2 regions of the Paenibacillus sp. LS-5 genome follow, and region 1 is predicted to be linked to the other one. Evidence: predicted binding sites of a transcription regulator. Region 1 holds the regulator's gene; the other holds the start of a gene.
The links. Region 1 encodes Rex, which represses fermentation and respiration genes when NADH is low (regulators of the CRP and FNR family bind a similar motif). Its sites were predicted from a motif close to TTGTGAAATATTTCACAA; they were not measured.
Positions count from the first base shown of each region.

Region 2: a site for Rex is predicted at 6,391-6,408, ahead of AC0MA3_RS16575 (phosphoketolase family protein). Genes of this name have one in related genera too.

Region 1 is NZ_JBWAVA010000013.1:141,718-157,934, forward strand. It holds gene AC0MA3_RS18810 (YitT family protein) at 1-496, opposite strand, end outside; gene AC0MA3_RS18815 (nucleotide pyrophosphohydrolase) at 705-1,034, shown strand; gene AC0MA3_RS18820 (tetratricopeptide repeat protein) at 1,094-1,615, shown strand; gene dapB (4-hydroxy-tetrahydrodipicolinate reductase) at 1,647-2,450, shown strand; gene mgsA (methylglyoxal synthase) at 2,466-2,888, shown strand; gene bshB1 (bacillithiol biosynthesis deacetylase BshB1) at 2,885-3,604, shown strand; gene bshA (N-acetyl-alpha-D-glucosaminyl L-malate synthase BshA) at 3,692-4,849, shown strand; gene AC0MA3_RS18845 (CCA tRNA nucleotidyltransferase) at 4,864-6,255, shown strand; gene AC0MA3_RS18850 (biotin--[acetyl-CoA-carboxylase] ligase) at 6,245-7,045, shown strand; gene panB (3-methyl-2-oxobutanoate hydroxymethyltransferase) at 7,468-8,334, shown strand; gene panC (pantoate--beta-alanine ligase) at 8,390-9,226, shown strand; gene panD (aspartate 1-decarboxylase) at 9,219-9,602, shown strand; gene AC0MA3_RS18870 (tetratricopeptide repeat protein) at 9,710-10,351, shown strand; gene dinG (ATP-dependent DNA helicase DinG) at 10,468-13,329, shown strand; gene AC0MA3_RS18880 (redox-sensing transcriptional repressor Rex) at 13,572-14,225, shown strand; gene AC0MA3_RS18885 (amidohydrolase) at 14,212-15,513, shown strand; gene AC0MA3_RS18890 (cell wall elongation regulator TseB-like domain-containing protein) at 15,558-16,076, shown strand.
Region 2 is NZ_JBWAVA010000011.1:15,025-31,241, forward strand. It holds gene AC0MA3_RS16550 (nitrous oxide-stimulated promoter family protein) at 91-444, shown strand; gene AC0MA3_RS16555 (pectate lyase family protein) at 1,191-3,344, shown strand; gene AC0MA3_RS16560 (stalk domain-containing protein) at 3,580-4,551, shown strand; gene AC0MA3_RS16565 (VOC family protein) at 4,889-5,257, shown strand; gene AC0MA3_RS16570 (GntR family transcriptional regulator) at 5,532-6,254, shown strand; gene AC0MA3_RS16575 (phosphoketolase family protein) at 6,523-8,907, shown strand; gene AC0MA3_RS16580 (TIGR03915 family putative DNA repair protein) at 9,010-9,843, opposite strand; gene AC0MA3_RS16585 (putative DNA modification/repair radical SAM protein) at 9,843-11,186, opposite strand; gene AC0MA3_RS16590 (sigma-70 RNA polymerase sigma factor region 4 domain-containing protein) at 11,414-11,746, shown strand; gene AC0MA3_RS16595 (hypothetical protein) at 11,698-11,919, shown strand; gene AC0MA3_RS16600 (hypothetical protein) at 12,067-12,255, shown strand; gene AC0MA3_RS16605 (glycoside hydrolase family 3 C-terminal domain-containing protein) at 12,507-15,299, shown strand; gene AC0MA3_RS16610 (guanylate kinase) at 15,437-16,141, shown strand.

The sequences.
Region 1 (16,217 bases):
CCAGGATAATCTGCCCCATACTCCATCCGAACTTACGTCCGAGGATTCTTGCCACAATATCGACTCCACCTGTGGTGCCTCCGAACCGGAATACGATACCGAGTCCAAGGCCGAGTGTAACCCCAGCATATAATGAAGCAAGAATAAAGTCATGTTCTGTGCTGAAGGTGATAATCCAGCCGGCATCAATCATACGCTCAAACAGCCAGAGGAAAAACGACAATGCGCCGATTCCCACACCTGTGTAGGCGATTTGCCGTCCGCCAAGGACCTTCCAGCCCAGTAAAAAGAGCGGCAGGTTAAGCAGTAATGTGGTTAAAAAAATGGGGATGTTAAAAGCATAGTTGAGCAGGATGGTAATCCCGGTTACCCCGCCCTCCATTAATTGGTTGGGTACGATAAAGTACAGCAGCCCAAATGCATATACGGCCGCACCCAGCATGATTGGTGCTGCCGTTTTGACAATAGTGGAAGCTACTTTGGATGTTGAAGTCATGTAATCCCTCGCATGGCCCAATTATGGGCATAATGTATTGGTAAGCTTCTTAATAAAGGGTTGCATTTCATGTTATTATGGCATTCACCGGTTGTCCGGGGCCTTGGGATATATGTAATCGCCAAAAAAGATTTGTCTTCAAAACGTCTTTACGATAACATAGGGGCAAACAGAAGGCAAGAACATACAGGGGGCGAAGAAACATTTTATGGATAAAAGTCTTGGTGACATACAGCGAGAGGTTGACGCTTATATCTCTCAATTTAAAGAAGGTTACTTCAGCCCGCTGTCCATGCTGGCCCGGATGTCGGAGGAGGTGGGCGAACTCGCCCGTGAAGTTAACCATCAGTTTGGCGAGAAACCCAAAAAAGCAGATGAAGCTGATAACTCAATCGAGCTTGAGCTGGGAGATATTTTGTTTATTACGGTTTGCTTCGCCAATTCACTGGGAATTGACCTCACCGAGGCCCACAATAAAGTGATGCACAAGTTCAATACCCGTGATGCCGGACGGTGGACACTTAAAAACACCGATTAGGCTTCTATATCATATGCTGTACCAAACGAACGGGATTTAGCCGTGAGGATGGTGGGCAAATGGATCATAACGATTATGTAAAAGCGGCTTACCGCTCTATACTCCGCAGTGATTTTGCTGAGGCAATCACTTTGTTTGAATCGGCAATTGCGGCCAGTCCGGACGATGCCGAAGTCAGATACCGCTGCTCCATTACTTACGCCCGCAGCGGCATGCTAGAAAAAGCGCTGGAGCATGCAGAGGCGGCGGTGAAGCTGGATAGAGACAAATCGGAGTATGGGCTTCACCTGCAGCATTTGCAGGCCCTGCAACTTGTAAGAGAGGCCAAAAGGCTTCTGGAGGATGAACATACAGGGACTATTAATCCCTATCGTCCGATTACCTTATTGAAGGAAGCAATAGTCCTGGATCCCTTATATGGGGATGCATATGTATGGCTCGCTATCGCACACAGCCGGATGAATGAGCATGTGCAGGCGATTGCCGCACTCAAAGAAGTAATGGCATTGCATCCCGATGATCTCGGGTTGCTGCAGCTCATGAAAGACCTTCAAAAATCATTGCAAAAATACTTGGGATAATTAGAACGAGACATAGCGAGGAGGAATAAGGGTGAGTGACAAGATCAGAGTTATCGTCTCCGGAGCAGGAGGCAGAATGGGCAAAGAGGTTGTTAAGCTGGTGCTGCAGGATGAGGAGCTGGAGCTTGCAGCAGCTGTAGACCGTTCGGCAAGCGGCAGCGATGCCGGCCGTATAGCAGGGCTGGAGGAGAGCGGAGTAAAGATTGTGGCTGATCTGGAAGCTGCCCTTGCAGAGAGCGGCGGAGAGGTTCTCGTAGATTTCACTACCCCGCAGTCGGCTTATACTAATACTGCACTTGCGATCAAATATGGGGTGCGTCCGGTAATCGGTACTACCGGATTCACTCCAGAGCAGATTTCCGAGCTGGACAAGCAATGCCAGGATCGGGGAATTGGGGGACTTATTGCGCCCAATTTCTCGATTGGAGCGATTCTTTTGATGAAATTTGCAGCTCAGGCGGCCAAATACTTTCCGCATCTGGAAATTATCGAAACCCATGGAGACCAGAAGCTGGATGCTCCTTCGGGGACTGCCATTAAGACAGCAGAGCTGATTTCGGAAGTGCGGCAGGAGCTCCGTCAGGGGAATCCTGAGGAAGAGGAAGTGATCGAAGGCGCACGCGGGGGCTATTATAACGGCTTTCGAATTCACAGTCTGAGACTTCCTGGCGTATTTGCGCAGGAAGAAGTGGTCTTTGGCGGGTATGGGCAATCGCTTAAAATCCGGCATGACTCCTATGAGCGGGCAGGTTATATGCCCGGAGTCAAAATGGGGATACAGAAGGTGATGGGCTACACCGGATTAATTTATGGATTTGAGCATTTTATTGAATAGACGGGGGATATCATCATGTTAAAAATCGCATTTATCGCGCATGACCGTAAGAAAGATGAAATGGTTAATTTTGTGACTGCTTATGAGCATGTATTTGTAGGACATGAGTTGTTTTCTACAGGAACTACCGGTCAACGGATTATGGAAGTAACGAACTTGTCCATTCACCGCTATATGTCTGGTCCCCTTGGCGGTGATCAGCAGATTGGTTCTATGGTGGCTACGGATGAGTTAGATCTGATTATTTTTCTACGGGATCCGCTGATGGCGCAGCCGCATGAACCGGATATTACGGCTCTGCTTCGCCTCTGTGATGTATATGGTATTCCGGTGGCAACCAATATCGCAACAGCCGAGATTCTGGTCAAAGCGATTGACCGCGGCGATTTCGCATGGCGTGAGCTTGTACATAAATACAAGCCGGGTGTGGATGAATGAAGCTCGATATTCTTGTGTTCGGTGCACATGCTGACGATGCGGAGATCGGCATGGCGGGAACTATCGCCAAACATACTGCCGCGGGGCTCCAAGTTGGTTTATGCGATTTGACAGAAGCGGAAATGTCCTCGAACGGAACTGTAGAACGCCGCAAAATCGAGGCACAACAAGCTGCTGATCTACTCGGGGTTTCGGTGCGCACGAATCTGGGTCTTCCTGACCGCGGGCTGTACCTGACAGAGAATCATCTGGCGGCAGTGACGCGGGAAATCCGCAGATTCGCACCAGATATTGTATTTGCACCTTATTGGGAAGACCGGCATCCGGATCATATTGCCTGCAGCAAGCTGGTGGAAGAAGCGGTATTTAATGCCAAGCTTCGGAAATATATGCCGGACGAGCCTTCAGTGCCTGCGCCCCAGCTGTATTTCTATTTCATTAATGATTTGGGGCGGACGGATCTTATTGTGGATGTGACTGAGCATTACAGCCTTAAGGAGCAGGCGCTGTCCTGCTACCGGTCCCAGTTTGAGAAGATCCCAGGAGAAGACGTCGTCTCTACTCCCTTAACTGAAGGATATATAGAACGTGTTCGTTCCAGGGATATGCTGCTTGGACAACGGAGACTGATTCCGTATGCGGAGGGATTCGCCAGTAAAGTGCCGTATGCTGTTGATATGTTCAATTCACCCGTCAGACAGCGGCCCAATCAATAACCTTTCTAATTTGGTCAAAAACCACTATAATAAATTCATATCATTACACAAAGTAATAAACATAAGTAGGATGAAGGAGACGGAGCGATGGACCGTTTAAAAATAGGCATCACCTGTTATCCGTCTCTTGGCGGTTCGGGTGTTGTGGCAACAGAACTGGGCAAACTTTTGGCTGAAAAGGGTCATGAGGTCCATTTTATAACACATAGTATCCCTTTCCGGCTTGGAACGTTTCAGAAGAATATCTTTTATCATGAGGTTGAGGTTAATGATTATTATGTTTTCCGTTACCCCCCTTATGATCTGGCGCTTGCGACAAAGATGGCACAGGTGGCTAAAATGGTGGGACTGGATCTGTTCCATGTCCATTATGCCGTACCTCATGCGGTCTGCGCCTATCTGGCTAAGCAAATGCTGGGCAATGATATCAAAGTAGTAACTACCCTGCATGGTACGGACATTACGGTGCTGGGACAGGATGAATCGCTGAAGGACTTGATTCGGCTCGGGATTAATGAGAGTGATGCGGTGACAGCCGTTTCGCAGGACCTTATCAAAGAGACCCGCAAGGTACTCGATATTACCCGTGATATTGATCTTACGTATAATTTTGTTGACAAGCGTGTGTATTATCCGCGGGATGTGACGGATCTGCGGGAGGATTTTGCCGCACCTGATGAAAAAATTCTGATGCATATCAGCAACTTCCGGCCGGTCAAACGGGTATCGGATGTGGTGGATATTTTCGCCAAAGTGAATCAGGAGCTGCCGTCTCGTCTGCTTCTGGTTGGAGAAGGACCGGAGCTGCCCAAAATCCAGGCTAAAATCTCTGAAATGGGGCTGGATGACAAGGTTCGTTTTCTTGGCAAGCAGGATGAGATCGCACAGGTAATATCCTTGGCTGATCTGCTTCTGCTGCCTTCGGAGAAGGAGAGCTTTGGTCTGGTTGCACTGGAGGCAATGGCTTGCGGCGTACCGACTATCGGTTCGGAGGCCGGAGGCATTCCTGAGCTGATCCAGCATGGAAAGACTGGGTTTCTTGCACCCATCGGAGATACGACCTCAATGGCGAAGTATGCTGTTAAGCTATTGTCCGATCCCGGCTTGGAAGAGCAGTTCAAACATGCGTGTCTCGAACGGGCCTGCCATGGTTTCAGCAGAGATGTGATCACCAATCAATACGAAAATATCTATTACCGGGTATTGGGGCGCAAAGTGCGCGGATTGGATCCGATCCAGAGTTAGGGAGTGTTTGCGGTATGAATTGGACAATGGCGCCTTCCGGAATGGCTGAGGCGGCGAATGTAGTGTTGACCCGCCTGCTTGAGCAAGGCCATGAGGCATATTTCGTTGGCGGATGTATCCGTGATGAGCTTCTTGGACGGCCGGTGCACGATATGGATCTGACCACCTCGGCTCTGCCTGAAGAGGTTATGAGTCTTTTTCCGCGCTGTATCCCGACTGGACTTGCACATGGAACTATTACTGTTCTTCAGGATGGCTGGAGCTTTGAGGTGACGACGTACCGGACGGAGAGCGGTTATGCCGACCACCGCCGTCCGGAACACGTCTTATTTGTAAAAGATGTGAAGGAAGACCTACGCCGGCGTGATTTTACGATCAATGCGATGTGCTGCGGTCTGGACGGAGTAATGGTAGATCCTTATGGAGGAGCAGAAGATTCAAAGAAACACCTGATCCGCTGTGTAGGTGACGCTGAGGAACGCTTCGATGAAGATGCGCTGCGCATGCTCCGCTGCGTCCGCTTTGCTTCAGTGCTTGATTTCCGGGTCGCCAAGAATACTTGGCGCGGACTTCTGCGCCAGCGGAACAAGCTGGCGCATATTGCCGTAGAACGCGTTCGCGCGGAGCTTGAACGCATTGTCCTCGGCCCGCACCCACTGCGCGGCCTCGGGCTGCTTACGCGCAGCGGGCTGCTGCCGCGCGGCAAAGCGCCGTTCCCCTGGACCGGCAGTGACATGGCGGCAGCCGCCGCCCTGACAGCCGGGATCGGGGATCTGCAGGACGCCCACCTGCGGTGGGCGCTCCTGCTGCATGCCCTGAAGCGGTCGGCCTCAGAGGCCGACGAGCTGCTACGGGCATGGACGTTCCCGGGGGCGACGCGCACCGCCGTCGCCAGGGTGCTGCGCGTCCGCGAAGCGTGGGACGCAGCGCTTGCAGAGGTGCCGCCTGGGGAACCCGGCGGCACGGAGGCCTTGCGGCGGCGCTGGATCGCCGCCGTGCTGGCCCACGGCCAGTCAGCCGCCGAAGGATGGCTGACGCTGCTTGCGGCGCTGCCGGAGGCCGCCGTAAGCGCCTTCGCCGCGCAGCGGCCTACCGCGCCGGATGCAGGCGCCCCCGCCGCGCAGCGGCCTAACGCGCTGGATGCAGGCGCCCCTGCCGCGCAGCGGCCTACCGCGCCGGGCATTCCCATTCTGCGGTCATGGACTGCAGGGATGCCGCTCCATACATTGGCCGAGCTGGCGGTGACGGGCAAAGAGCTGGCAGCAGTACTGCAGAAGCGGCCGGGTCCATGGCTGGGAGAGCTATTGCAGCAGCTGTTAATGGCTGCTGCGGTAGGGGACATTCCCAATGACAATCGATATTTGCTTCTGGAAGCAACAAAAAGGATGGATAGTAATGAACAGTAATGACAAGCCCCTGCTATCCGGGGGTGGACGGGAAAGTTTTGTATCCAGTTGGCTGAAACGTGTGCAGCTACGGGAAGAGGTGGTTTCTACTCAGGAAGAAGCCAAGAAGCTTGCCGAGAACGGTGCTCCCGAAGGTACATCTGTACGGGCTGAAGCGCAGACCGGGGGCAGGGGGCGTATGGGCCGGAAATGGCATTCCCCCAGTGGCAAAGGCATTTGGATCAGCATAGTGCTGCGACCAGACCTTCCATTGTCACTAACTCCTCAGCTTACCCTGCTCTCCGGAGTTGCCGTCTGCAGAGCCATCCGTGAGGTTACTGGCGTACAGGCGGGGATTAAGTGGCCCAATGACCTGCTAGCGGGCGGACGCAAAATCTGCGGCATCCTGCTGGAGTCCTCCCTTCGGGAAGGCGGTCTTCATTACTGCATTGCCGGTATAGGCATTGCCGTTAATTTGACGGAAGAGGATTATCCTCCGGAACTGAAGGACATCGGCACCTCTTTGTTGATCGAAGGCGGCGGCATCCCTGTTGACCGTACAGCGCTTACTGAGGCCGTTCTGACTGAACTGGAGTACTTATATATTCTTTACAGAGAACAGGGATTCAAGCCGATCAGAGAGCTGTGGGAGTCCATGTCCGTCACACTGGGACGCCAGGTCTTTTATAATACTCCGGAAGGACGCTGTCAGGCCACTGCAGTGGGGCTTGATGACAACGGCGGGTTGCTGCTTAAGGACCGAACGGGTGCCGTGTCGAGCGTGCTGTCGGGAGAGATAGAAATGATCTAAGATGACAAGGTCCCATTCCTTGTCATCTTTTTTTGAAGAGATCAATGTATTGGATTGGCGCCTTATACTCCCTTTTCTTTTTGTGAAATGGTTCGCTTCTTTTTTCAAAGGACAGCAAACTTGTTTCTTCTTGGTTTACTTGCCTGCAGATTTTGATATAATAAGGACAGAGACGGTATCGAATATCGGGCTGTACTCTGGAAGAAACCTTTTATATCAGGGGATTTGCTGTTAGATTCACCTTCATAACTGTATTTCACGGTTACGTTGGATTCTGCTCTGAGCCGTAAGGACCGAGACAGAAGGGACGATCGCGAGTGACTCTTTTTTGCCCATCGGACCTTTTTAGCGGACTTTTGCTAAAAGGTTTTTTTGTTTGCGCGTTTACGCGTAATTATCTGCGAAAAGGGGAATGGGAGCCCATGGCTGACAAACATGCGCTAAATATTGTAAAAATGAAAAAAATGAAAACGGATGGTGTGCCGCTGAGCATGCTGACCGCTTATGATTATCCTTCGGCCCTGCTGGCTGAGGAAGCGGGTATTGACCTTATACTGGTAGGCGATTCTTTGGGGAATGTAGTTCTTGGATATGACACCACCTTGCCGGTGACTATAGAAGATATGGTGTACCATACCCGCTCGGTCACCCGGGGGGCTCAGAATACTTTTATCGTGGCTGATATGCCGTTTATGACCTATCATGGCAGCATCGACGAAACCCTGCGCAGCGTGCGAAGACTGATGCAGGAAGGACGGGCACAAGCCGTCAAAATGGAAGGCGGACTGGAAATTTGTGATACGGTATCGGCGGTAGTGGCTGCCGGAGTTCCGGTACTTGGCCATATCGGCCTTACCCCGCAGTCGGTGAATATGATCGGCGGTTACCGTATTCAGGGCAAGGATGCCAAGGACGCCCAGCGGCTGATGGATGAAGCGAAGGCGCTTGAAGCTGCCGGTGTGTTCGGGATTGTACTTGAGCTGGTAACGGAAGAAGTGGCTGAAGCCATCTCCAAAGCCGTCAGCGTTCCGACCATTGGAATTGGTGCAGGCCGTTATTGTGATGGACAGGTGCTGGTTTTCCATGACTTGCTACGGTACGCATCTCCATACAGGGAGAAACGGTTTGTCAAAACCTATGCCGATGTAGGCACTCTGATTCGTGAGGGAATCAGCAGTTATGTCCAGGAAGTGAAGAACCGTGCCTTCCCGGCAGAGAGTCATGTGTTTAATGCAGAAGAGCATGTGCTGGATTCTTTATACGGCGCGGCCGCAAAAGGAGAGAAATAAGATGAGAGTAGTCAGAACGGTACAACAATTGCGCGAAGCACTGGATTACCTGCGGATGGGAGGACATACGCCAATCGGCTTTGTACCGACGATGGGCTATCTCCATGAAGGACATGCCAGTCTGATTCGCAAAGCGGGAGAAATGACCAACACTGTTGTGATGAGTATTTTTGTCAATCCTCTGCAATTTGGACCAAATGAAGATTTCTCCTCTTATCCGCGCGACGAACACCGTGATCTTGAGCTTGCAGAACGCGAGGGTGCCGATATCGTATTTATTCCTTCAGTGGAAGAAATGTACCCTCAGCCTATCCGTACCAAGGTGACAGTGGACTCACTGACAACTCAGCTGTGTGGGGCTTCCCGCCCTGGACATTTTGACGGTGTAACTACAGTAGTAAGCAAGCTATTCAACATGGTGCAACCGGATTATGCTTTTTTCGGACTGAAAGATGCCCAGCAGGTTGCCGTTTTGCGCCGGATGGTATCTGACCTTAATATGAATGTGGAAATTGTCGCCTGTCCGATCGTCCGCGAAGGGGATGGATTGGCGCTAAGTTCAAGAAATGTCTACCTTAGCAGTGAGGAGCGCCAACAGGCTCTGGTTCTTTCCCGCTCGCTCCGAGAAACCCGTAAGGCGCTGGAAGAAGGAACCGTGAGAACGGTGGAGGAAGCACGGACGCTGCTGGTCTCGATTATTTCTTCTTCGCCGCTTGCGGTCATCGATTATGTGGAAATTCTCTCCTTTCCGGGCCTTGAATCTTTGGAGGACGGGGCACTGCTTAGCCATGCTGAGGGAGAGGTTATTATGGCACTCGCCGTGAAGTTCGGCAGAACCAGGCTGATCGACAATAATGTATTTATTCCTAAGGAGGTACTCGCTCTTGTTTAGACATATGATGAAATCCAAAATCCACCGTGCCACTGTAACGGAAGCTAATCTGAATTACGTGGGCAGCATTACCATTGATGAGAACCTGATGGAGGCAGCCGATCTGCTCGAAAATGAAAAAGTGCAAATCGTCGATAATAATAACGGTTCCCGTCTGGAAACCTATGTCATTCCCGGCCCCCGCGGCAGCGGCGTGATCTGTCTGAACGGAGCTGCTGCCCGGCTGGTTCAGCCTGGAGATACCGTAATCATTATCTCTTATGGCATGTTGTCTGCTGAAGAGCTGGCTACACATAAACCAACAGTTGTATTCGTGGACGCAGATAACAAGCCGGTTAAACTGGCGGATCATGAACTGCATGCAACCATTGCCTAAAGCTTAAGTCATGCAATGAATGCCAGGGATGAAGCGGCCCGTACTTGTGAAAAATGAAGGCAGGCAAGCTTAAGCTGATTTCATTTTCAGTAAGGGTGGGATGTCCCGTGTTTCAACATTTATTTGCTGAGATGAACAAGATGCTTCAGGAAATTACCGCCGACTTCCCTACTGCGGAGGGTACCCGCCGGAATGACCTTTTATGCAAGTACAATATGCTCCACAAGCTTAGTGACGAGGTTATGGATGAATGGCTATCCTTTGCGGAGAAGCTGAGTGATTTCCGTCAAAATGCTGACTTTACTCTGCCTTCCGAAGAGGAGATTCCCCAGGCAGAAGCACCTGAGCTTTTTATGGACTCTTTTGTCCGTGGCCAGGGTTACTACAAGCTGCTTATGTACCGGAAATGCATCGAGCAGTTCAAAGATGTTATCGCCCGATACCCGGACAGTCTGGCAGCTCGCCTATATTTGGCAATGGCTTATCTCCAGGAGGAGGAATTAGACGTTTCCTGGAGTCATCTGAATCACATGCTTGCCCTGATTCGTGAGAAGAAACTCAAGGCTATGATCTACAATGCCCTGGGCTGCATCCGGGCCTCCCAGGAGCGCTATAGTGAGGCTCAGGAGCTCTTCAGCCTCTCCTTGCAGCATGATCCCCAGCTTGTTGAGCCAAACGTCAATTTGGAGGTCTGCCGCAGGCGGGGAGGCAAGCTGCAATTCGGGCACCAGCTGGTTTCGCTTTTATAACCATTATTCCTCCATTAAAGCGATGTATCCCGCTAACCCAGGGGTGTACATCGCCTTTTTTCGTAACTTCTGTTATGCTGATAAGGAGTCTCAAGTGAAAGGGATTAGAACTTATAATGAAATTTGCCGTGCTTGATTTTGAAACTACGGGAACCCAATCCGTGGGTGAGATCATCCAGGTTGGCCTTGCCATTATAGAAGAAGACCGGTCTATTTCCCGGGTGTACGGTTCCTACGTCAAGCCCGGAACACCGATCCCCCCGTTTATTACAGGATTGACCGGTATTACAGACAGTGATGTGCAAGATGCACCTGAACTGGATGAGATGATGATGGAGCTTGTCCCCATGCTCGATGATGTCGTTCTGGTTGGACACAATGTGGCTTTTGATTTTCATTTTCTGCAGAATGCGCTCGACCGGTGTGGCTATTTGCCGTTCCAGGGCCGGATTCTGGATACGATTGATTTTCTTAAAATATGCTTTCCGTCATTGACCACTTACCAGCTCGGTGCGGTAAGCACCTATTTCGGCCTGACACATGACCGTCCGCATCAGGCAGACAGCGACGCCCATGCGACTGCACTTGTGCTGCTGAAATGCCTGGAGGAACTATACAGCCTCCCTCTCCTGACTATCCAGCGGCTGAATGAGCTGTTTGCAGACGAGGACAGTGATCTGGCCTGGTATTTTGACGGGCTGCTTCGTGAACGGGAAATGGAGACCTTCCAGCCTGAAGGAGAACTTACTTTCTACCGTCAGCTTGCACTGGCTGTCGGGGATTGGTCAGAGTTGTCCCCCCCCCGTGAGGAGGGAACTGGCAATCCTCTGCAGAATATTACCTTTGAGGAATTTATGGAAGAGGTGACTGTGCGGCTGAAGGAGACTTTGCCCCAGTACGAGAGCCGTGAAGCCCAAGAGATTATGATTCACGAGGTCATGGCGGCCCTTGAGGGTGACAAGCATCTCTTGATTGAGGCAGGAACGGGTACAGGTAAATCGCTGGGATATCTGCTTCCTGCTATTTATCACAGTGTGCGCTCAGACCAGAAAGTAATGGTGAGCACACATACCATCAACCTTCAAGACCAGCTGCGTGAGCGCGACATCCCGCTATTGACGAGTGTCGTGCCGTTCCCGTTTAAGGCTGCAATCTTTAAGGGAAGAGGGCACTATTTGTGTCTGCGAAAGTTTGAACAAAGAATAAACAAAAAGGACTTTACAAGTCCGAGGGAAGAAGCGCTTACTGCGGCACAAATGATTGTGTGGCTGACGCAGACCCAGTCGGGTGATGATGAGGAGCTGAATCTGAACGGCAGAGGCGGTGATTTCTGGGAGACTGTGGCCAGTGATACGGACTCATGCCTTGGACGATCCTGCCCCTGGTTCCGCAAATGCTATTACCACCGGGCTAAGCACGAAGCCGGGATTGCGGATGTCGTAGTGACCAATCATTCCAAGCTATTTGCTGACGTCAAAGCGGGGCATCAGCTGCTTCCAGCTTATGAGCACCTTGTTATTGATGAGGCCCATCATCTGGAGGATATTGCAGGTAAACACCTGGGCATGCAGATGAAATACTTTACCGTAGCCCATACGCTTACACGTCTCTATAAGGACAGCCGGAGCGGCCAATTGCCGGCTCTGCGTCAAACACTGCAGTCTTCAGGCAGTGAGCAGGCGGCGGAATGGAGCGGGGTGATCGACAGAATCTACCCGGATTTGCTTACGGTTAAGGAATCGTGGGACACGCTTAGCGACAAACTGTTTGCCCTGCTTCCAGAACGTAGTGATGCCGCAGCCGGGGAGGCCGGACAACTGGTAGCACGTTTGCTGCCAGGCAAGAAGCCCAAGGATTGGGAAGAGCTGGCTGCGCTTGAGAACACTCTACATCTAAGTCTTAGTGAAATTATCCGCAAGGGCGATAAGATGCTAAGTGAAATGCGTGAATCGGAGAGCCAATCGTCATCGGACAGTCTGGTGACGGATATCGGAGGGTTGTTCAAGGATTTAGCCTCCATACGGGAGCAAGTGCGGTTCTTCATGAACCTGAACGACGAGAATATTGTCTACTGGATGGAAGGCAGCGGTAACTATCGCGGGAAGTCGCTGCAGCTCTATGCGGTGCCAGTCGATGTCAGCGCCCAGCTTAAGGAGCTCTTTTTTGATAAAAAGAAAAGCATAGTCCTTACCTCAGCTACTTTGTCCGTTGATAAGTCCTTTCAATTTATGATTGACAATCTGGGACTTAGTGAATCCGCAGAACAAGGAAGGCTGATGACAGCTCTGCTCTCGTCGCCGTTTAAATACCGTGAACAGGCTCTTCTGGTCATCCCGCGTGATTTCCCCAGTGTCAAAGGCAGCGTGGGCGATGCCCGTTTTGTCGATAAGCTGGTGCACTCATTGGCTGAGGCAGCTGTGGCAACACGGGGGCGGATGCTTGTACTTTTCACTTCTTATAAAATGCTGCGCCAGGTCTATGATCCTCTGAAGGAGGCACTCCTCTCTGAGGATATCACTGTACTGGGGCAGGGAGTGGAAGGGGGCAGCCGGAGCAAGCTGATCCGGCGTTTTCAGGATAGTGCAGCTTCTGTGCTCCTTGGAACCAGCAGCTTCTGGGAAGGTGTGGATATTCCCGGGGAGGCTTTAACCTGCCTTGCCATTGTCAGATTGCCTTTTCAGCCGCCGAACCATCCGCTTGCGGAGGCTAAGGCTGAACTGCTTCAGGCTCAGAAAAAGAACCCGTTTATGAAGTTGTCAGTCCCCCAGGCCGTTATTCGTTTCAAGCAGGGTTTCGGACGTCTGGTGCGTACTGCGCAAGATCGGGGTATTGTTATTGTATACGATACAAGGGTTATTGAATCTTATTATGGAAAGTACTTTCTCTATTCGCTGCCTGGACCCAAGATGGAACATATGCTGACAGATCAGATGGTTCCGCGAATTGCGGAATGGCTGGAAGACGGCAGTGTATCTTAACCTGCAATCATTTCTATTATAGTCAAAGAACAACAAAACTCCGTTTTCTTGGCGTCCGGTTCTGCTGTGACGCCGGGGAATGGACTAAGCTCACAAAACTTGGTTTATGCTTACGAAGTAAGTTTTGTACGAAGTAATATTATGATGCAATGCTCACAAAACTTGGTTTATGCTTACGAAGTAAGTTTTGTACGAAGTAATATTATGATGCAATGCTCACAAAACTTTTAGGAGGAGAAAATATGAAATCGGATAAAATATCGGAGGCCGTGGTACGCAGACTTCCAGTGTATCTGCGCTTCCTGAACGATCTCCTGAAGCGTGAAATCTCCACCGTATCTTCCCAGGAACTGGGACAAAAGCTTGAACTGAATCCAGCCCAAATCCGCAAGGATCTGGCTTATTTCGGGGATTTCGGCAGAAAGGGTATCGGTTATGATGTCTCATACCTCATTGAGAAAATCCGCCATATCCTGAAGCTTGACCAACAGATCAACGTGGCGCTGGTGGGGGCAGGTAATCTTGGTCACGCTCTCTCTAATTACAATGCCTACTTGAAGGACACCATGAAAATCACTGCTGTATTTGATTCCTATGCTCCCAAGGTGGGGCAGCAGATTAACTCACTTACCGTGCAGCCCATGGAAGAATTGGGAAGCACAATCCGTAAGCAGGGCATCCGTATTGGAATTATTACGGTACCGGATAGCGAAGCGCAGAACGTTGCCGATATTCTGGTCGATTCAGGCATTGAGGCCATTCTTAATTTTGCACCGGTGATCTTGAAGACCCCGTCTAATATCAGGGTTCATGCCGCTGATTTTACTACTGATTTGCAGAGTCTCGCCTATTATTTGCATGATGGAAAGGACGAAGTGGAAGATGCACAGCAATAAGATTGTAATTGTAAACGGCCGATTTCTGGTTCCGGGTACTGAGACACCAGTACTAAGCGGCTATATGACTATAGAAAAGGATATCATCACATACATAGGAGAAGCCAAACCTGTCATTGAAGAAGGTACGCAGACTATTGACGGAAGCCGCCTGCTGTTCATGCCGGGGCTGGTCAATACCCATGGTCATACAGCAATGTCGCTCCTTCGCGGATACGGTGACGACATGGTCCTTCAGAATTGGCTGCAGGAGAAAATGTGGCCAATGGAAGAAAAGTTCACCGGAGACGATGTTTTTTGGGGAACCTCATTGTCTGTACTGGAAATGCTGAAGGGCGGCACAACCACCTTCCTGGACATGTATGATCATATGGACAGGGTTGCCGAGGTTTCAGAACAATCGGGCATGCGTGCTGTACTTATGCGCGGGGTTATCGGACTTTGTCCGGAGGATGTGCAGAACCATAAACTGGCAGAAGCGATAGCCTTTGCCCGCAATTGGCATGGCAAGGCGGATGGAAGAATCACGACAATGATATCCCCGCATGCCCCTTACACTTGTCCTCCTGAATTTTTCGTAAAGTTTGTTCAGGCTGCCCATGATCTGGACCTGCCTATGCATACGCACATGTCGGAAACCCGGCGGGAAGTTGAACAGAATGCGGCGGATTACGGCTTGCGTCCTGTTGCACATCTGGAGAAGCTGGGGATGTTCACCCGCCCGTCGCTTGTGGCTCACGGAGTTCATTTGAATGATGAAGAAATAGAGATTTTAGCCCGCTACAACGTAGGGGTATCGCATAATCCTGGCAGTAACTTGAAGCTCGCAAGCGGGGTAGCACGGGTACCGGAGCTGCTGCGGGCGGGAGTCAAGGTATCGCTGGGCACGGACGGTGCTGCAAGCAACAACAACCTGGATATGTTCGAGGAGATGCGCCTGGCTGCTCTGATCCACAAAGGTGTGAGCGGAGATCCGACAGCTGTACCGGCACCGGAAGCATTGCTGATGGCGACCGAATATGGTGCACAGTCCATATTCCTTGGCAATACAGGACGGCTGGCTCCAGGGATGAAGGCAGACTTCATAGCTCTAAATATCGACCAGCCCCACTTCCTTCCGCATACGGATTTGCTTTCCCATGCCGTCTATTCGGCAAGTGCCAACGATGTAGAACATGTATGGGTGGACGGCAAGCAAGTGGTGAAGAATGGTCAATGCCTGACCTTGGATGAGGAGCTTATCCGCCGCAAGGCGCAGGAGACCTTCGAGGGCCTGCTGAAACGGTAAATGAACAGGATCAATGACGCATCCAGAAGAAAGGGAGCTGCACTTTGAAGAAAAGAAGAAAATGGCTTCTGCTGGGGATCCTCCTGGTTCTGCTCCTTCTGTTCGGACTAAGCCAGTTCTATGCTTACGTGATGAAAGACCAGTGGAACGAACGCAGTGCAGCCAGAGAGGTTGCTGAAGCAAGGGCAGGGCTGACCAAGGTAACCAAAGCACAGAAGTCCGTCTGGGACGAAAATTCGATATACTGGGTGCTCACAGGACGTAATGCAGCTGGAACGGACCTTATGGTATGGGTGCGTTTTACCCGGGATGGCAAACCCGCCGGAGGCGACAACGATGTGTATGCGGAAGAGTTGTCCAAGGGCATGTCGGAGCAGAAAATCCGCTCCGTCATAGCAACGGATCTGCCGGGAAGCAGCATTGAACGGCTTTTGCCCGGAGTGTATAACGGAGAATATGCCTGGCAGTTATTTTACAAGCTGGAAGGCAGGTATTATTACAAGTTTTACCGATTTGCCGATGGCAGCGCGATTGGAGACGGCTACAGCTTACCAAGCCGATAAAGTGCTAGAGTAGAATATCGAGCGGGTAGATAGTAATCTGTCTACCCGCTTTTTTGTATATGGGGAAGATGAAAGATAGGCTGTATTAACGGATATATCAGCCGATATATACTTTTGATGAAGACATAATTATAACTTTGA
Region 2 (16,217 bases), on a different contig from region 1:
AATAGGATCATATAGAGACACTGTTCCACTCACTATGTATAGTTGCCAAATCCCGAGCAGCCCAACTAAAATTCAAGGAGGCTTCATTATATGAGGACAGGAGCAGAGCAGCAATTGAACGATGGCCCTAAAATCCGCAAAGAAAAAGTAACTGTTTCTACAATGATTACTATATATTGTAAGAGAAAACATCATGTAAAGGGACTCTGTGATGAATGTCAGAACTTAAATGAATATGCTATGAAAAGACTATCCCACTGCAAATTCGGTGAAGAGAAAACGGCTTGTGCAAAGTGTTCTATTCATTGTTATAAACCGGTTTACCGCAAAAAAATCAAGGAAGTTATGCGTTTTTCAGGTCCATGGATGCTGCTGTACCATCCGTTGGAGTCCATAAGGCATATCCCAATACCAGATAAGTTAAGAAAATCAATTTCACGATAGTTATCTTAACAAGTGGCTTCAGAAGTTTTGATTGGTCAACCCTTGTTCAAGTTCCAAGACACCAGACTATACAAGGGAGCTTAGAATTAGCGATGAACGAAGGTTTTTTTTGAGAACGACGATTCATTTATTGCAGTTCAGGTAATTTTGAAGGGATAATTCCACGACAGGAGAGGACGGATCATATGGCGGCTAATTGGTGGTTGGCTCTAATTATTATGGTCGTGTTAAACGGGATTTTGGTGTGGACTTTGTTTGTAGAGGGAGAGTCCACAAGTCGCAGAGCCAAAAAGTGGTTTTTTATTATTGTGAATGTCATTGGGCTTATTCTTGCAGTCTCTCAATTTTTCTGGATGAAGTTTTAACCTTGGGTAAGGAAAACCATACTAGATAAACTTAAGATGGGCGAATGCACCTCGGCCTGCATAGTAGAGCTGAAAGACACCTCTCGGGGTGTCTTTTTTGTTGGCAGATTCCAACCTATCATCCCCCTGCCTAATAATCATTAACTCAGAATACCGCAGGATGAGCGCTGATATGAGTAAATGATTGTATCGGAACCGCTGTAGCGATTGGTATGCTCAGGGCGTTATAGTTCCAAAATATGTATTAAAAGTAAGATCAATGGTTTGGATTGCCGGAATAAGAGACAGGTAGCTTAGAGAAGGAGGAGATGAAGAAGCTTCGCGAGAACTTGCAAGCGATTTCATATTTTTCTGTAAACTATTCGATCAGGAGGCAAAAGAATGAAGAAAAGAGCTGCAAAGGTAGCCAGCATAATGATGTTGTTTTCGCTTGTACTATCTTTAATAGCGGGCGGATGGTCAAATTCGGTCGTACATGCTGCTGGACTTACGATCACTGGCAGTGGAGGCTGGAATGAAGCTGCGTATGTGGAGTGGACCCCTGTAAGTAATGCTACCGGGTACAATGTATATGTTAAACCAGCAAGTGCGGCAGATTCCGGGTTTCAAAAAATCAATAATGAATTGATCCGCAAATACGCTCCCTACTGGAGAGCGGATGCTGTGGGGCTTGCTGCGGGAGCTTATGTCATGAAGGTTGAAGCCACGCTGCCAGGAGGAGAGGCGTTAAGTGCGGTTTCTAATACGCTGTCTGTAGCGTCATTTGACCGGTCAGGATTCGCTTTTTCGGCAAACTCAGAATATGGATCGGGTTCAGGTGCTTATAATGAGAACGGTACGCTGAAGACTGGTGCACAAGTGCTGTATATCACTTCTAAGAATGCGCAAACGGTAACGCTCGATGTTAAAATCAACAGCTCCGGCGCTGTGCAGACAGGTGTGGGTCTTGGCGGAATTCTGGCACTCAGACAAAAAGGCTATGATACAACGCCGCTTGCCATCCGCATTATTGGGAAGGTTACAGCTGCTGATCTGAGTGGACAACTTAACAGCACTGGATACCTTGAAGTCAAAGGTAAAAGCAATTATTCGGAAATGAATATAACGATTGAAGGTATCGGAGACGATGCGTATGCGTATGGGTGGGGAATGCTGCTCAGATATGTAGGTAATGTGGAAGTAAGGAACATCGGAGTGATGTTGTTCCCGGATGATGGCATTTCAATGGATACGGGCAATGCGAACGTGTGGGTGCATAATAATGATATTTTCTATGGATCTGCAGGGAGCGACGCGGACCAAGCCAAAGGTGACGGTTCCACAGACCTTAAAAAGGGATCAACGTATATTACTATTTCCTACAACCACTACTGGGATTCCGGCAAAGCAGCTCTATTCGGTTTGAGCGAATCGGCTGAGTTCTTTGTGTCCTTCCACCATAACTGGTTCGATCATTCAGACTCCCGTCATCCGCGTATAAGAGTGGCCTCTGTTCATGTCTATAATAACTTCTATGACGGAGTGTCGAAATATGGTGTTGGGGTTACAACAGGAGCTTCAGCTTTTGTAGAATCGAATCTTTTTAGACATGTCAAAAACCCAATGTTAAGCTCCTTACAAGGAACGGATGCTATCGGTGAGGAAGGTACGTTCTCAGGTGAGAACGGAGGGATGATCAAAGCCTACAACAATAGCATTATTGAAGTGGGAAGTCTTATTTATGCCAACTCCAATGCTGGAACAGCTCCGGCCAATGCAACCTCTTTTGATGCCTATGTAGTATCGTCGAGAAATGAAACCGTTCCAAGCTCATATAAAGCCTTAGTAGGCGGAACAGCTTATAACAACTTCGATACGAGCGTAGATACAGGGGTAAGTGCCTCTGACATCGATAGCGCGAGCGCTATTGAACAGATCGTTACGGCAGAAGCCGGACGCCTGAATGGTGGAGACTTCACCTGGGAATTTAATGATTCGGTGGATGACGTATCGTATTCACTGAATACAGCGCTAATGTCCGCCATTCGCAGCTATACAACGGGGCTAGTATCTGTAGGGGGGAACTCCAACCCAACGACCCCGACTCCAGCACCAACAGCAACTCCAGCGCCAACGGCAACACCAGCACCAACGTCGACAGCAACAGCAACTCCAGCACCAACGGTAACTCCAGCACCAACAGCGACTCCAACGCCTACAGCAGGAGCGTATGTCCATAACTTTACCACCAATGGAACAACTAGCAGCTTCTTCAATATTCAAGGTAATCTCTCAACCACCAAGGGGACTGTGGTATATAATGGCCTGACCCTAACCCAGTGTTTGAAAATCGAGAGTTCAACCAGCATTGGGTTCACCGCCAGCAAAGCCTCAACCTTAACTTTAGTATTCAACACAGCAGACGGAACCGCTATCAAGGTGGATGGAACAAGTTATCCCATCACGAACGGCATTGCCACTGTCTCTCTTACGGCAGGTGCACATACGATTACAAAGGATAGTACTACGAACTTGTATTACATGAAGTTGGAGTAGATAAGTTACTATCCTGACCCAGTGATAAAGAGTAAAACGAAAGACACCTCCAGGGGTGTCTTTTTCATGTATAGCGCACAGGCGTTACAATCTTCGATCTTTTTTTACAAGAAACAACATAATAGACAGAATTATTAGCGAAGTTTATAATAAATTGCGGTACTATGTAGTAAAAGATGCCAAAATTGGTGTCTCTTACTTTCGCGCACTAATAAATACTGGGGGGTTTATAAGAATGAAGTTGATTCAAATGAGAAAATCGGTCTTTATTTCATCGATCGTAGTTTCAAGTCTACTGTTTGGCTCAGTAGGAGTATTCGCAGGAACTGGTGTTGAGACGATCAAGGCTAAATTGAACCACGATATTAAGTTTCTTCTTAACGGTGCTAAGTGGACTCCGAAGGATCAATCGGGTAATAACTTGTCCGCTTTGGTATATAACGGTTCTACATATGTTCCTCTAAGATCTGTTTCTGAAGCGCTTGGAGCAGAAATTGATTTTGATGCATCCTCACTAACTATTTCTATTGATGGTTCAGATAATAGCGGGATTCCTTACAATGATGCTAGTATGGCATCGACTCCACAACAACCTGTTACCCAGGCTCCTGCAAACACACCGGCTCCTACAACTGCACCAAGTCAATCCACTACGACGGCTTCAACCAGCAATGGTAAAACCTTTGGTTCTGCAATTTCAATTGGCAAATCTGTTTCATATGACGACCCTTATAGTTATGATGGTTTTGCATACACCGGCAACTATACGGTCTCCGTAAGCTCCGTAAAGTCAATTTCAAGAAGTGAAATTGCAGCGCTTGGTTTCAGGGAGCCGGAAGCAAACGCTCTAATTGATTATAAGTTGGCTAAGGTTAAGATTGTTCTGAAGAACGGTAAGCTTATCTCATATGGTAAACACGAAAGTACATATGTTGATGTTGCTCTTATGCCTAACCTCTGGGGTTCTAAAACTTCAGACGGCAACAGTATTATCGGTGTAACGGATTATGGGTTCACTGGTTCCTTAAGGGAAGCTCTCCAAGACGCAACTAATTTCAAAAAGCTTGAGTCGGGTCAAAGCTACAGCTACAGTGCTGAAGGACTGGTAATCGTACCTGTAACCAAGGGGTTGACGAACTATCTAACCCTTCAACTCAATAACACTGACGACTATGCCAACTCTTTCTTTTACTTCAAGCTTGAGTAGTTAAGGGGGAGAGGACACCTTTCGGGGTGTCTTTTTTTTGTCTACTCCGCATGATTACGCCTTAATAACTTGACTTTCGCAGAGTCAAAATTGACTTGGCAGCAGATGGAGCCAAGATTTAAAAGAAGAAATCGAAAAAATGAAAGAACGCTACTGACATACTGTTGTCAGTAACGGGATGTATTATCAAGATATACAAAATGAAAGTGAGGTTATTACAGGACTCAAGATACGAATACTGCGTTATGGTTATGCCGTGTGGTGTTTTCGGCTCATGTCAGTATTACCATTTATGCTAATAACCATAAACAACCCCATATACAAAGGAGAACATTATATGTCAGTAATTGGACCCGACTTCATTTCACTTCAAGTGAGCGATCTTGAAGGCTCTGCGGAATTCTATCAAAACTATCTCGGACTGGTCCGCTCACAGGCGGGACCACCTCATGCTGTGGTCTTTGAAACAAAGCCTATTGCATTTGCTCTTCGTGACCTAATGCCAGGAATAGAACTCGGTTCAGGGACTCAGCCTGGACTTGGTGTTGCTCTGTGGCTTCATGCCCCTGATACGCAAGAAATCCACGACAAGCTTATTGCAGCAGGCGTAAAGATTACATCCGCACCAATAGATGGGCCATTCGGGCGAACCTTTACATTTGCCGACCCAGATGGTTACCTAATTACCCTTCACAGTAAAGCCTAATACGCAAATGTATCTAGCTCGATAATAGTGATAACTTCCTCTGTCACAGGGAGCTAAGTGATTATTACAATATTAAGACCGTGTTCCTAAACGCGATATGCTCCCCATACGGTAGACAGGTGAAATAATAAACCCTGTTACTGTGAGGGGAGTTTTTTCATGTCAGTCCACGAGCCCGCCCCTGTCCACATTACTCTGTATGATCCCTCACTTAATTATGTTATATTTATTATTGTTAATTTAGCTCTTTACAGTTCTGAAGAAGGAGTACCCCATGACCCAATTTGTCTATAAGCAAATTATTGATGATCTCAAAATGAAGATTTTTGCGGGAAAGTTTGCCGATATGAGACTACCGGATGAGCGCAGTCTTAGCGAAACCTACCAGGTAAGCCGAAGTTCCATCAAACGTGCACTGATGAAGATGGAGAACTCGGGTATTATTTTCAAAAAACGGGGTTCAGGCACCTTTATCAATCCGTTATACATAAAAAATGAATCGATCTTTAATTACGAGGGCTCGAATCTGGGGGTCACCGACAACTTTCAGATGCATGGCAAAAAGCCTAAGGTGAAAGTGCTGGATTTCGAGGTGATCCGGCCTACGGAAGAGCTGCAGCGGGATCTATTCTTGCAGCCCCATGATTTTGTATACAAAATCGTGCGCCTTCGCTTATTCGATGACGAGCCGTTCATGATTGAGACGGGCTTTATTCCGATCAAGATTGTCCAGAACCTGGACCAGACGATTATCGAAGGATCGATCTTTCATTATCTGGAGGAGTCGCGGAATCTGGCGGTGACCAAGTCGTTTTTGTCTATTTTTGCTGAGCCTTCGGGTGCTAATGATCAAGAATTGCTCCATCTGCAGGAGAATGAGCCTGTAGGGATTATGGAGGGGATTTTCTTCCTGGACAATGGGACTCCCTTCGAATTCTCTCATATGCGGTTCCACTACAAATATTTGAAATTCAACACGTTTGTATCTGTACAATAACGTTCTAACGATCCGGCCGGGGAGCATTCCCTGGTCTTTTTTTTGTGTTTTTAAGCGTGTATACAAAGATACATATAGTTACATATTTATAAAAATAAAGATCTTTTTGCTAGTGATTTGCTCCGTTATTCATACTATGTTCAAAATTTCACAAAATTGGACCGTATCAATTGTTAAAATGATTGAATTTTATGAGCGCGGCGGTATGATGTAATTGTAGAAGTAATTATGTTCAGAAAACAGAAAAAAGGAATAGGAGTGGATTGAAATGGGATTATCAACTTTACCCGTGGATTATTCATCTAAAACGTATTTATCCAAGCTAGACGCTTACTGGCGTGCGACCAACTACATATCGGTAGGACAACTGTATTTGAAGGATAACCCGTTGTTAAGAGAACCATTGAAGGACGCAGATGTAAAAATTAAGCCTATCGGACACTGGGGAACGATCCCAGGTCAGAACTTTATTTATGCCCATCTGAACCGTGTCATCTCCAAATATGATCTGAATATGTTCTATGTTGAAGGTCCAGGTCATGGCGGCCAGGTTATGGTATCCAACTCTTATCTGGATGGAAGCTATACGGAGATCTACCCGGAGATTACACAGGATATCCCTGGTCTCAAAAAATTGTTCAAACAGTTCTCATTCCCTGGTGGTGTGGCATCCCATGCGGCTCCGGAAACTCCAGGATCGATTCATGAAGGTGGAGAACTTGGTTACTCCCTGTCCCATAGCGTAGGTGCCATTCTGGATTATCCGGATCTGATCTCGGCAGTAGTTGTAGGCGATGGTGAGGCTGAAACCGGACCACTGGCTGCTTCCTGGCTGTCCAACCGGTTCATCAATCCGATTACAGATGGTGCGGTCCTGCCGATTCTGCACTTGAACGGATTTAAGATCAGCAACCCAACCATTCTGTCCCGTATGTCCAAACAAGAGTTAACCAATTATTTTACAGGGATGGGCTGGGAACCATTCTTTGTTGAAGGCGAGAATCCTGATCTGATGCACCCGCAAATGGCGAAGGTTCTGGATACCATTATCGAGAAAATTCAGGCCATTCAAAAGAATGCACGTGAAAATAATGACACTACCCGTCCGGTATGGCCGATGCTGGTTTGCCGTACTCCTAAAGGCTGGACTGGTCCTAAGGAATGGGATAAAGTGCCGAACGAAGGCTCTTTCCGTGCCCACCAGGTTCCGATTCCAGTGGATCAAAAGAACATGAAGCATGCACCGGCATTGCTTGAATGGCTGAACAGCTATAGACCTGAAGAATTGTTCGACGAGAATGGCCGTTTGAACGCGGACCTCGCAGAAATTCTGCCTACCGGCGACAGACGTATGGGGATGAACCCTGTAACCAACGCAGGTAACCTGATTAAAGATCTATACAAACCGAATTTCCGTAACTATGCGCTGGATAATTCCGTGCCGGGTCAAGTGATTGCACAAGATATGGCTGTGCTGGGCAAATACCTGAAGGAAGTTGTCACTCTTAATGAAGAGAACCGCAACTTCAGAATTTTTGGACCGGATGAAACCATGTCAAACCGCCTGGGTCCTGTGTTTGAAGTAACCAAACGCCAATGGATGGATTCCATTAAAGAACCACAAGATGAATTCCTGGCACCTTATGGCCGTGTAATCGATTCGCAGCTATCCGAGCATCAAGCGGAAGGATTCCTGGAAGGTTATGTATTGACTGGACGCCACGGATTCTTCGCCAGCTATGAAGCTTTCCTGCGTGTAGTAGATTCGATGATTACCCAGCACTTCAAATGGCTGCGCAAAGCGACAGATCAAAGCTGGCGTACAGATATTCCGTCCTTGAATGTCATTGCAACTTCAACAGTGTTCCAGCAGGACCATAATGGCTACACTCACCAGGATCCAGGATTGCTCGGCCACTTGGCAGACAAGAAACCGGAATTTATCCGTGAGTATCTGCCGGCTGATGCCAACACCTTGCTGGCTGTCTTTGACACCATCTTGAATGACCGCCAGAAGATCAACCTGATCGTGTCGTCCAAGCATCCGCGTCCGCAATGGTTCTCGGCTGATGAAGCGCAGGAACTGGTGGATAAAGGACTTAAGATCATTGACTGGGCAAGCACAGACAAAGGCGGAGAGCCAGATGTAGTTATTGCTTCGTCCGGTACAGAGCCTACTATGGAGAGCTTGGCAGCGATCTCCATCCTCCATGAGAAATTGCCTGATCTGAAAATCCGCTATATCAACGTGGTAGATCTGCTGAAGCTGAGAAGTCAGAAGCTCGACCCTCGCGGTTTATCTGACGCTGAGTTTGATCAATTTTTCACAAAGGATAAACCGGTCATTTTCGCATTCCATGGCTATGAAGGCCTGATTAAAGATCTGTTCTTCGACCGCCACAACCATAATCTGCATGTACATGGCTACCGGGAGAACGGCGATATTACCACACCATTTGATATGCGCGTACTGAATCAGATGGACCGTTTCGACCTGACGAAGGAAGCTGTTCTGAGCTTGCCGGATGCCGGTAAGTACCAGGCAATCGCCGACGAAATGGATGCTATGGTGAAGAAGCATAACCAATATATCCGTGAAGAAGGTATCGATCTGCCAGAAGTAGAGAATTGGGTATGGAAGGCTTTGAACTAAAAGCATAAGCTACTCTATAGGGGATGTCCTAAAGGTCATGAAAATGGCTGGGGGCATCCCTTTTTGTATGAAGAAATATTAGACATCGATTACTATTCATAATCAGCTTTTGGACTTCGACTTCCCATCTTCCAATAGGGTTGAACCCTCTTCAAGCTTCGGCTTACTCTCCGCCACTCCGGTTCTGCTGTTCTCCATCTCCGTAAGGTGCTTCCAGTACCGCTTGGGCATCAGCGAGGAACGAAGGCGGTCGTTCTTGCGCTCGCGTATGCCGATGGCGTTGTAGAATCCTTGCCACAGGCGGCGGTATTCTTCTTCTGCTGCATCGGGTGCAGGCGGTACCCATTCATCGAGCGGAATAATGGCCTGCTGTCCAGGCTGGTGGATAAGGGCCATGCGGTGGGTTGCGTCGTAGATCATGAAGCTCTCGCCATGGAACCGGTCGCAGAAATGATCCTGAATGACAGGCAGCACGAAGCCTTTGGGCTCAATGACTGCCGCCATAACTGGTCCATATACGGAGAAACGCACAAAACCCAGATACAGGTGAGCTTCCCGATGAAGCTGCTGGACTGCCTTCCGCAGAGCGTTCACCGTATCATCGGCAAGCATATCCATCACCTTACGGCCATGAGTGAAGCCGAGATATAGGAAATTCAATAGAAGCAGCTCCCTGTCCGGCACGCAGGACCAGAATCCAAGACGAACCCACTCCTCTGCCTCCGGGCAGATGCGGAGCGGGATGGACTTCAGCACCCGTTCTGCTCTGCTGATGTCCGTATCAATCCATTTGGATTCCAGCAGCAAGCCTTGGTCTTCTTCATCCGAATGTATAGCGAGCGGGGTTTCTTTCCATTGATAGCTCTCAAATACACAGCATAGCAGACCTTCAAAGCTCCCGTCGTAGGTATAGGCCAAAGCGGCTGCCTTAAACATCAGGGCCATTCGCCTCCCTTAGGGGCAGCAGCTCCTGTTGTCAGCACAGCTTTGCCGGTAGCGGGAGCAGCAGAGCCTGCTGTCAGATAGGAATCGTCAAATAGAGTGAGCTGCTCATACTGCGGCGGCTCGACTCCGGCGAGCTCCTGTCCGGACATGAGTGAGCGGAGCAGGGTGTGCTCGCCTACTTTTAAGCCTTCCAGCATTTTTCCCTTACAGGTTATGAAGAATTGGGCACGTTTAAGCACTACACCCAGCTTCTTCAAGGCAGCGAAGTCCAGGGTTCCGGCCCGGCGTGCCTTCACGATCCGCTGAGCACTTCTTACCCCGATCCCGGGCACCCGCAGCAGCTGCTCATATGGGGCACGGTTGATCTCAACCGGGAATTGCTCGCGGTGATTCACCGCCCAGCTGCATTTCGGATCCAGCAGCGGATTGAAGTTGGGAACGGCTTCATCCAGTAATTCATGAGCCTGAAACCCGTAGAAACGCAGAAGCCAGTCAGCCTGGTAGAGGCGATGCTCCCGGAGCAGCGGCGGTTTGGTATCCAGAGCAGGCAGAAGTGAATGCTCGATTACAGGGGTATAGGCAGAGAAAAAAACGCGCTTCAAGCCATACTTCCGGTACAATCCTTCGGTGAGGGTCAGAATGCGGTAGTCCGTATCGGGTGTAGCTCCGACAATCATCTGGGTGCTCTGGCCGGCGGGGGCGAAGCGGGGAGCGTGGTTATATTTGACGAGATCCGAGCGGTTCTCGTTGATCTTTTCCTTGATCAGGGACATGGGCTTCAGAATGGAGGTTTTGCTTTTGTCAGGGGCCAGCAGACCCAGGCTTTCTTGGGAAGGCAGCTCGATATTGACACTCATGCGGTCGGTCAGCAGGCCAAGTCGGGAAAGCAGTACTTCATCTGTACCGGGAATGGCCTTCACATGGATGTAGCCTCCGAACTGATAAGTGTTCCTTAGCAGATCAAGAGCGGCAATCATTTGTTCGGTTGTATAATCGGGACTTCGCATAATACCGGAGCTGAGAAATAAGCCTTCTATGTAATTACGGCGGTAGAACTGCATGGTCAAGTCTGCAAGCTCCTCCGGTGAGAGTGCGGCCCTGGGTGTAGGGTTAGATTTACGGTTCACGCAGTACGCGCAGTCGTATACGCATCCGTTAGTCATCAGCACCTTAAGCAGTGAAATGCAGCGTCCATCGGCTGCGAAGCTGTGGCAGATGCCCATGCTGACAGCATTGCCCATGCCACCGGACTGGCTCTTGCGCTCGGAACCGCTGGAGGTGCAGGCTACATCATATTTGGCCGAAGCCGTTAAAATCTCAAGTTTCTCCATCATATCCACGCAGAATCCCCCTCATACGGGAAATTATATACCGAACACTTGTTCTTGTCAAAAATCAGACGCATTCTGTCCCCTTTTGGACTGGAATTTTGATCTGCAATGTACAAAAGTTTGCCTTATGTATATAATAATAGGAACATAAGTTCCTATATTGGTTGTTGAATGGAAATTAATAACTCCCTACATTATAGGCATATAGAAACACAAGGGAGGCATTAAATGTGAGTACAATTGAATACTATCGTCACGAGCTCTACCGGATTGCCTGGCGTATGCAGTATCGTGCCAAGAGGGATTTCAAGCGGGAAGTTCCTCTTGCATCCAGTCCAGAGCCTCTTACTCCTTCATTCTCCGAACAAGCCGATAACAGATTATTAGTACAGCAGTATTTAAACGGACTAACGTCAGAAGTGGGAAAGAAGGTCATATGCGCAATCTATCTGGCAGATAAAACAGAAGCTGAGGTCGCCCGGCAATTGAATATATCTCAACAGGCGGTGAACAAATGGAGAAAGAAAATGATTCAGGAATTAAGTCAGAAGATGAATTCCTAGGTTTGCTTGAACGTCTTCAGAAGGATAATGATGAGTCGGCTACCCTTGCATTATTGAAGTTTTTCGAAAAAGATATGGTACGGTTAACCCGTCTGCTGCGGATGCCCAAAGAAGATGCCATACAGACTATGAAGGTTGAGCTACTGGAGTGTTTTAAAAGAAAGAATGGATAAGAATCAGCAGGGAGCATGCGCTGTTCGGCAGTGCTCTCCCGGCGGGAATGTATGCGCATTCCTTCTTGTGCTATAATAGCAACTAATAGTTATGGAAATGAATCTATTCGTTGTTGTCTTGAATACTGGAGTGGGAGTGTTGAAGGGATGAGAGGGTATAATATATGGCGTCCATTGATGCTGATCATGGTTGCGCTGGTTACGAGGACATTAGTGAACAGTGTGTGCCTCATGTTCGGCATGTCCCCTGGTTCGGCAAGCAGTGTCGCTATGATAGGTATGATTATTGCCGCGCTCGTGATGTACAACCGGATGATGAAACAGCGCCGGAAATAAATATAGGATTGGGACTGACACTTCACCTGTTGATGCGGGCTGCCGGAGAGATCCGGTGCATGCATGAACGGGTTACTTGTGTTGATTATATAATTGACGAACTCATCTCTATAACAATACCTTTGATTCTTGAAAGGGGATTCTTTATAGTAGAAGGTATGCATGGGCTCGCGAGATTCCAGAAATCTCAGAAGGGACATAGAACCTTTTTAGAGAGTCTGCACTGGATAGGAAATCACAATCAGGAGGAAATGAAATTGACTACACAGAGTTTAGGAGTTCCACTAGAGGGTTTTGCAGAATTCAGCCGGACCGTAGGTGCGGAAGGCGCGGTGCTGCTGAGAAATGAAGGCCAGGTGCTTCCGCTGCGCGGTGGTGAAACCGTTTCGATTTTTGGCAGAACCCAGGTGAATTATTACCGCAGCGGTACAGGCTCAGGCGGAAGTGTGCATGTCTCATACACAACCAATCTATTAGATGGACTTCGCAGCAAGAAGAGCCTTGCTGTGAACGAAGAGCTGGCGGGAGTCTATGAAAAGTGGATTGAGCACAATCCTTTTGACAATGGCGGCGGAGCCTGGGCTGCAGAGCCTTGGCATCAGAAGGAAATGCCATTAACTGATGAGCTGGTGTCGCAGGCAAGAAGCAAATCGGACAAGGCGATCATCGTCATCGGACGTACCGCGGGAGAAGATCAGGATAATGCAGACGCGCCGGGCAGCTACCAGTTGACGACAGATGAGCAGACGATGCTGAAGCAGGTAACGGGTTATTTTGAGCAGACGATCGTCGTGCTGAATGTCTCGAATATTATTGATATGAGCTGGCTGAATGATAATAGCTATAAGCACCCTATTCCGGGCGTGATATATTCCTGGCATGGCGGGATGGAAGGGGGCAATGCCATTGCCGACGTGCTGGCTGGTGAAGTGACGCCAAGCGGCAAATTGACGGATACCATTGCTTATTCAATCCAAGACTATCCTTCGACTGCTAACTACGGCAATGAATTCAAAAACTTCTATCAGGAAGATATTTATGTAGGGTACCGTTATTTTGAGACCTTCTGTCCGGACAAGGTTCAGTTCGAGTTCGGCTACGGGATATCCTATACCACATTCTCCATTGAGCCGGATGAAGCCAAGCTGGTCAGTCAGGCAGGCAAGCTCTCCGCTCAGATCGGGGTAAACGTAACGAACACGGGAACCACTTTTGCAGGTAAAGAGGTTGTGCAGGTCTATTACGAAGCTCCGCAAGGCAAGCTGGGTCAACCGGCTAAAGTGCTGGCGGCATTCGGAAAGACCGGGCTTCTTCAGCCGGGAGAGTCGCAGCATCTGACGGTGAGCTTCCCGATCCATTCGATGGCCTCCTATGATGATGCCGGCGTGACCGGATATCCTTCAGCCTATGTGCTGGAAGCGGGAACCTACCGTATATATGTGGGAAGCAGCATTAAGAAGGCATCAGAAATTCTGGTAGAGGGACGCAGCGGTTATGTGCTGGAGGCTCTTGAGGTGGTGGAACAGCTTCAGGAAGCACTGGCGCCAACGGAAGGGTTCACCCGGATGATGCCTGGAGCGCGCAAGGAAGACGGTTCCTATGAATTAGTATACGCTGCCGTCCCTACGCGCAAGGTTTCGATGAAAGAGCGAATCGAGCAGAATTTGCCCGAAGCACTTACGCAGACGGGGTACCAAGGCTATACCTTAAGAGATGTGCATGACGGAAAAGTAGAGATGACTACCTTTATCGCCCAGCTGAGTGATCAGGATCTCGCAGTAATTGTGAGAGGCGAAGGAATGAGCAGTCCGCTGGTTACACCGGGTACAGCGTCGGCATTTGGCGGTGTCAGTGATCAGCTGTTCAGTTACGGCATTCCGGTAGCTTGTACCGCAGACGGCCCTTCCGGGATCCGGATGGACAGCGGACATAAGTCGACTCAGGTTCCAATTGGAACACTGCTTGCGGCAACCTGGAATGCAGATCTGGTCGAAGAGCTATATGTCTTGGAAGGCCGGGAGCTGGTTAGAAACAGCGTGGATACTTTGCTTGGACCGGGGCTGAATATCCGCCGTAGTCCGCTGAATGGACGTAACTTCGAGTATTTTTCAGAGGATCCTCTAATTTCAGGAATGTTTGCGGCAGCTTGCACGCGCGGGATCATGAAAGGCGGCTCGAATGCCACTCTGAAGCACTTTGCCTGCAATAACCAGGAGAAGCACCGCAGCAAGGTGGATGCCATTGTATCAGAACGTGCTGTCCGGGAGATTTATCTTAAGGGCTTTGAGATTGCGGTAAAAGAAGGCGGAGCGAACTCGATCATGACCTCCTATAATCCGGTGAACGGACATTGGGCAGCTTCGAATTATGACCTGAATACCACGATTCTCCGCGGAGAATGGGGCTTCCAGGGCATTGTAATGACGGACTGGTGGGCCATTATGAACGATGTTGTAGATGGGGGTCCGGCGGACCGCAAGAACACGAACTGGATGGTCCGCGCGCAAAATGACTTGTACATGGTTGTAAGCAACTATGGTGCTGAAGTCAACGCCTATGATGACAACACTCTGGAGTCGCTGGATAATGGTTCCCTGACCCGTGGAGAGCTGCAGCGCTCTGCTATGAACATCTGCCGGTTCATTATGAATGCTCCGGTATTCACAAGACCTCATGTGAGTGAGGAGACGGTGGAGAGCTTCAAGGCGAATCCTGCCCTTTCGGCAGAACAGGCGCAGTCTCTGGCGCAGAATGCACAGGTGAAACCATCCGTAGCAGGGTCGACCTTCGTACAGGTGGAACAAGCAGGTGAATACCGGATTATTGTGGGTATTATGTCCACTGAAACCGAATTGGCGCAGAGCGCATGCAATGTGACCCTGAATGGCCAGACGATGGCAACCATTCAGACGAACGGTACGGACGGCAAGTGGATCAGACAGAAGCTGGTGAAGGTCGAACTGGAAGCCGGCCTGTATGAGCTGAAGCTGGATTTCGTCAAACCGGGCCTGCAGATCGACTGGATTGAATTCAAGCAGGTGTAAGCAGCATTGTTTGGATAAAGGGAAAAGAGAGTGCCTTTAATGGGTACTCTCTTTTGTTGTTTTCAGCAGGGCAATAAAAGGGGATGGGTGGAGGGATTTGGAGATATTTGTCGAATTAACTTAGGTATAGCTTGCATGTGAAGGAGGTGAATCCCGGTGCTGTTGTCGAAGGCTTGAGCAGACGCAGACATAAGCATACGGGAGAAGCAATGTGGAACTGGCTGAAAACATCCAAAGCACCAGCGATCGAAGAGGGCATTCAGAATGATCGGCCTGAGACAACAGCAGACTCCTCCAATCCCAAGATCATTATTATTACTGGAACAAGCGGTGCGGGGCGGAAAAGCATTGCCAAGCAGCTTAGTGCTTCGCTGGGAATCCCCTATATCCTTCCTTACACTACACGTTCGGCCCGTCCGCAAGAGAAGAATGGGAAACATTATCATTTTGTCTCCGAGAGCGAGTTTCAGGCGATGGTGGAGAGCAATGCATTTTTTCAGAGAGTCCGTTTGGAGCGGGGGGACTACGGGATTACAGTGGCAGACCTGGAACAAGGCCTTGAAGAGCATAATGCCGTCATCGTTGTAGTGAATCATGAAGGGGCCAGTGCATTCCGGAAGAAGTACGGTGAGGATGCCTTGCGGGTATTTATATACGTGACGAAGAATGATATTCAGCTTAGGCTAGAGCGGGAAGCGGTGCCGTACGGCATTATAGATGAATACCTGGGCAATTATACGGAGCAAGTGGCCTATAAAAGGGAGTCGGAATATCTGCTGCAGAATATGGACCCGGAGGTCACCGTTCAGAAAATCAAGGAGTTCTTGCAGACGAAGATGTAGGCAAGCGGGGAACTTTATCCCCATCACAGAGAGATGTCCCAAAGGCCATATAAAGGCTGATGGGACATCTCTTTTT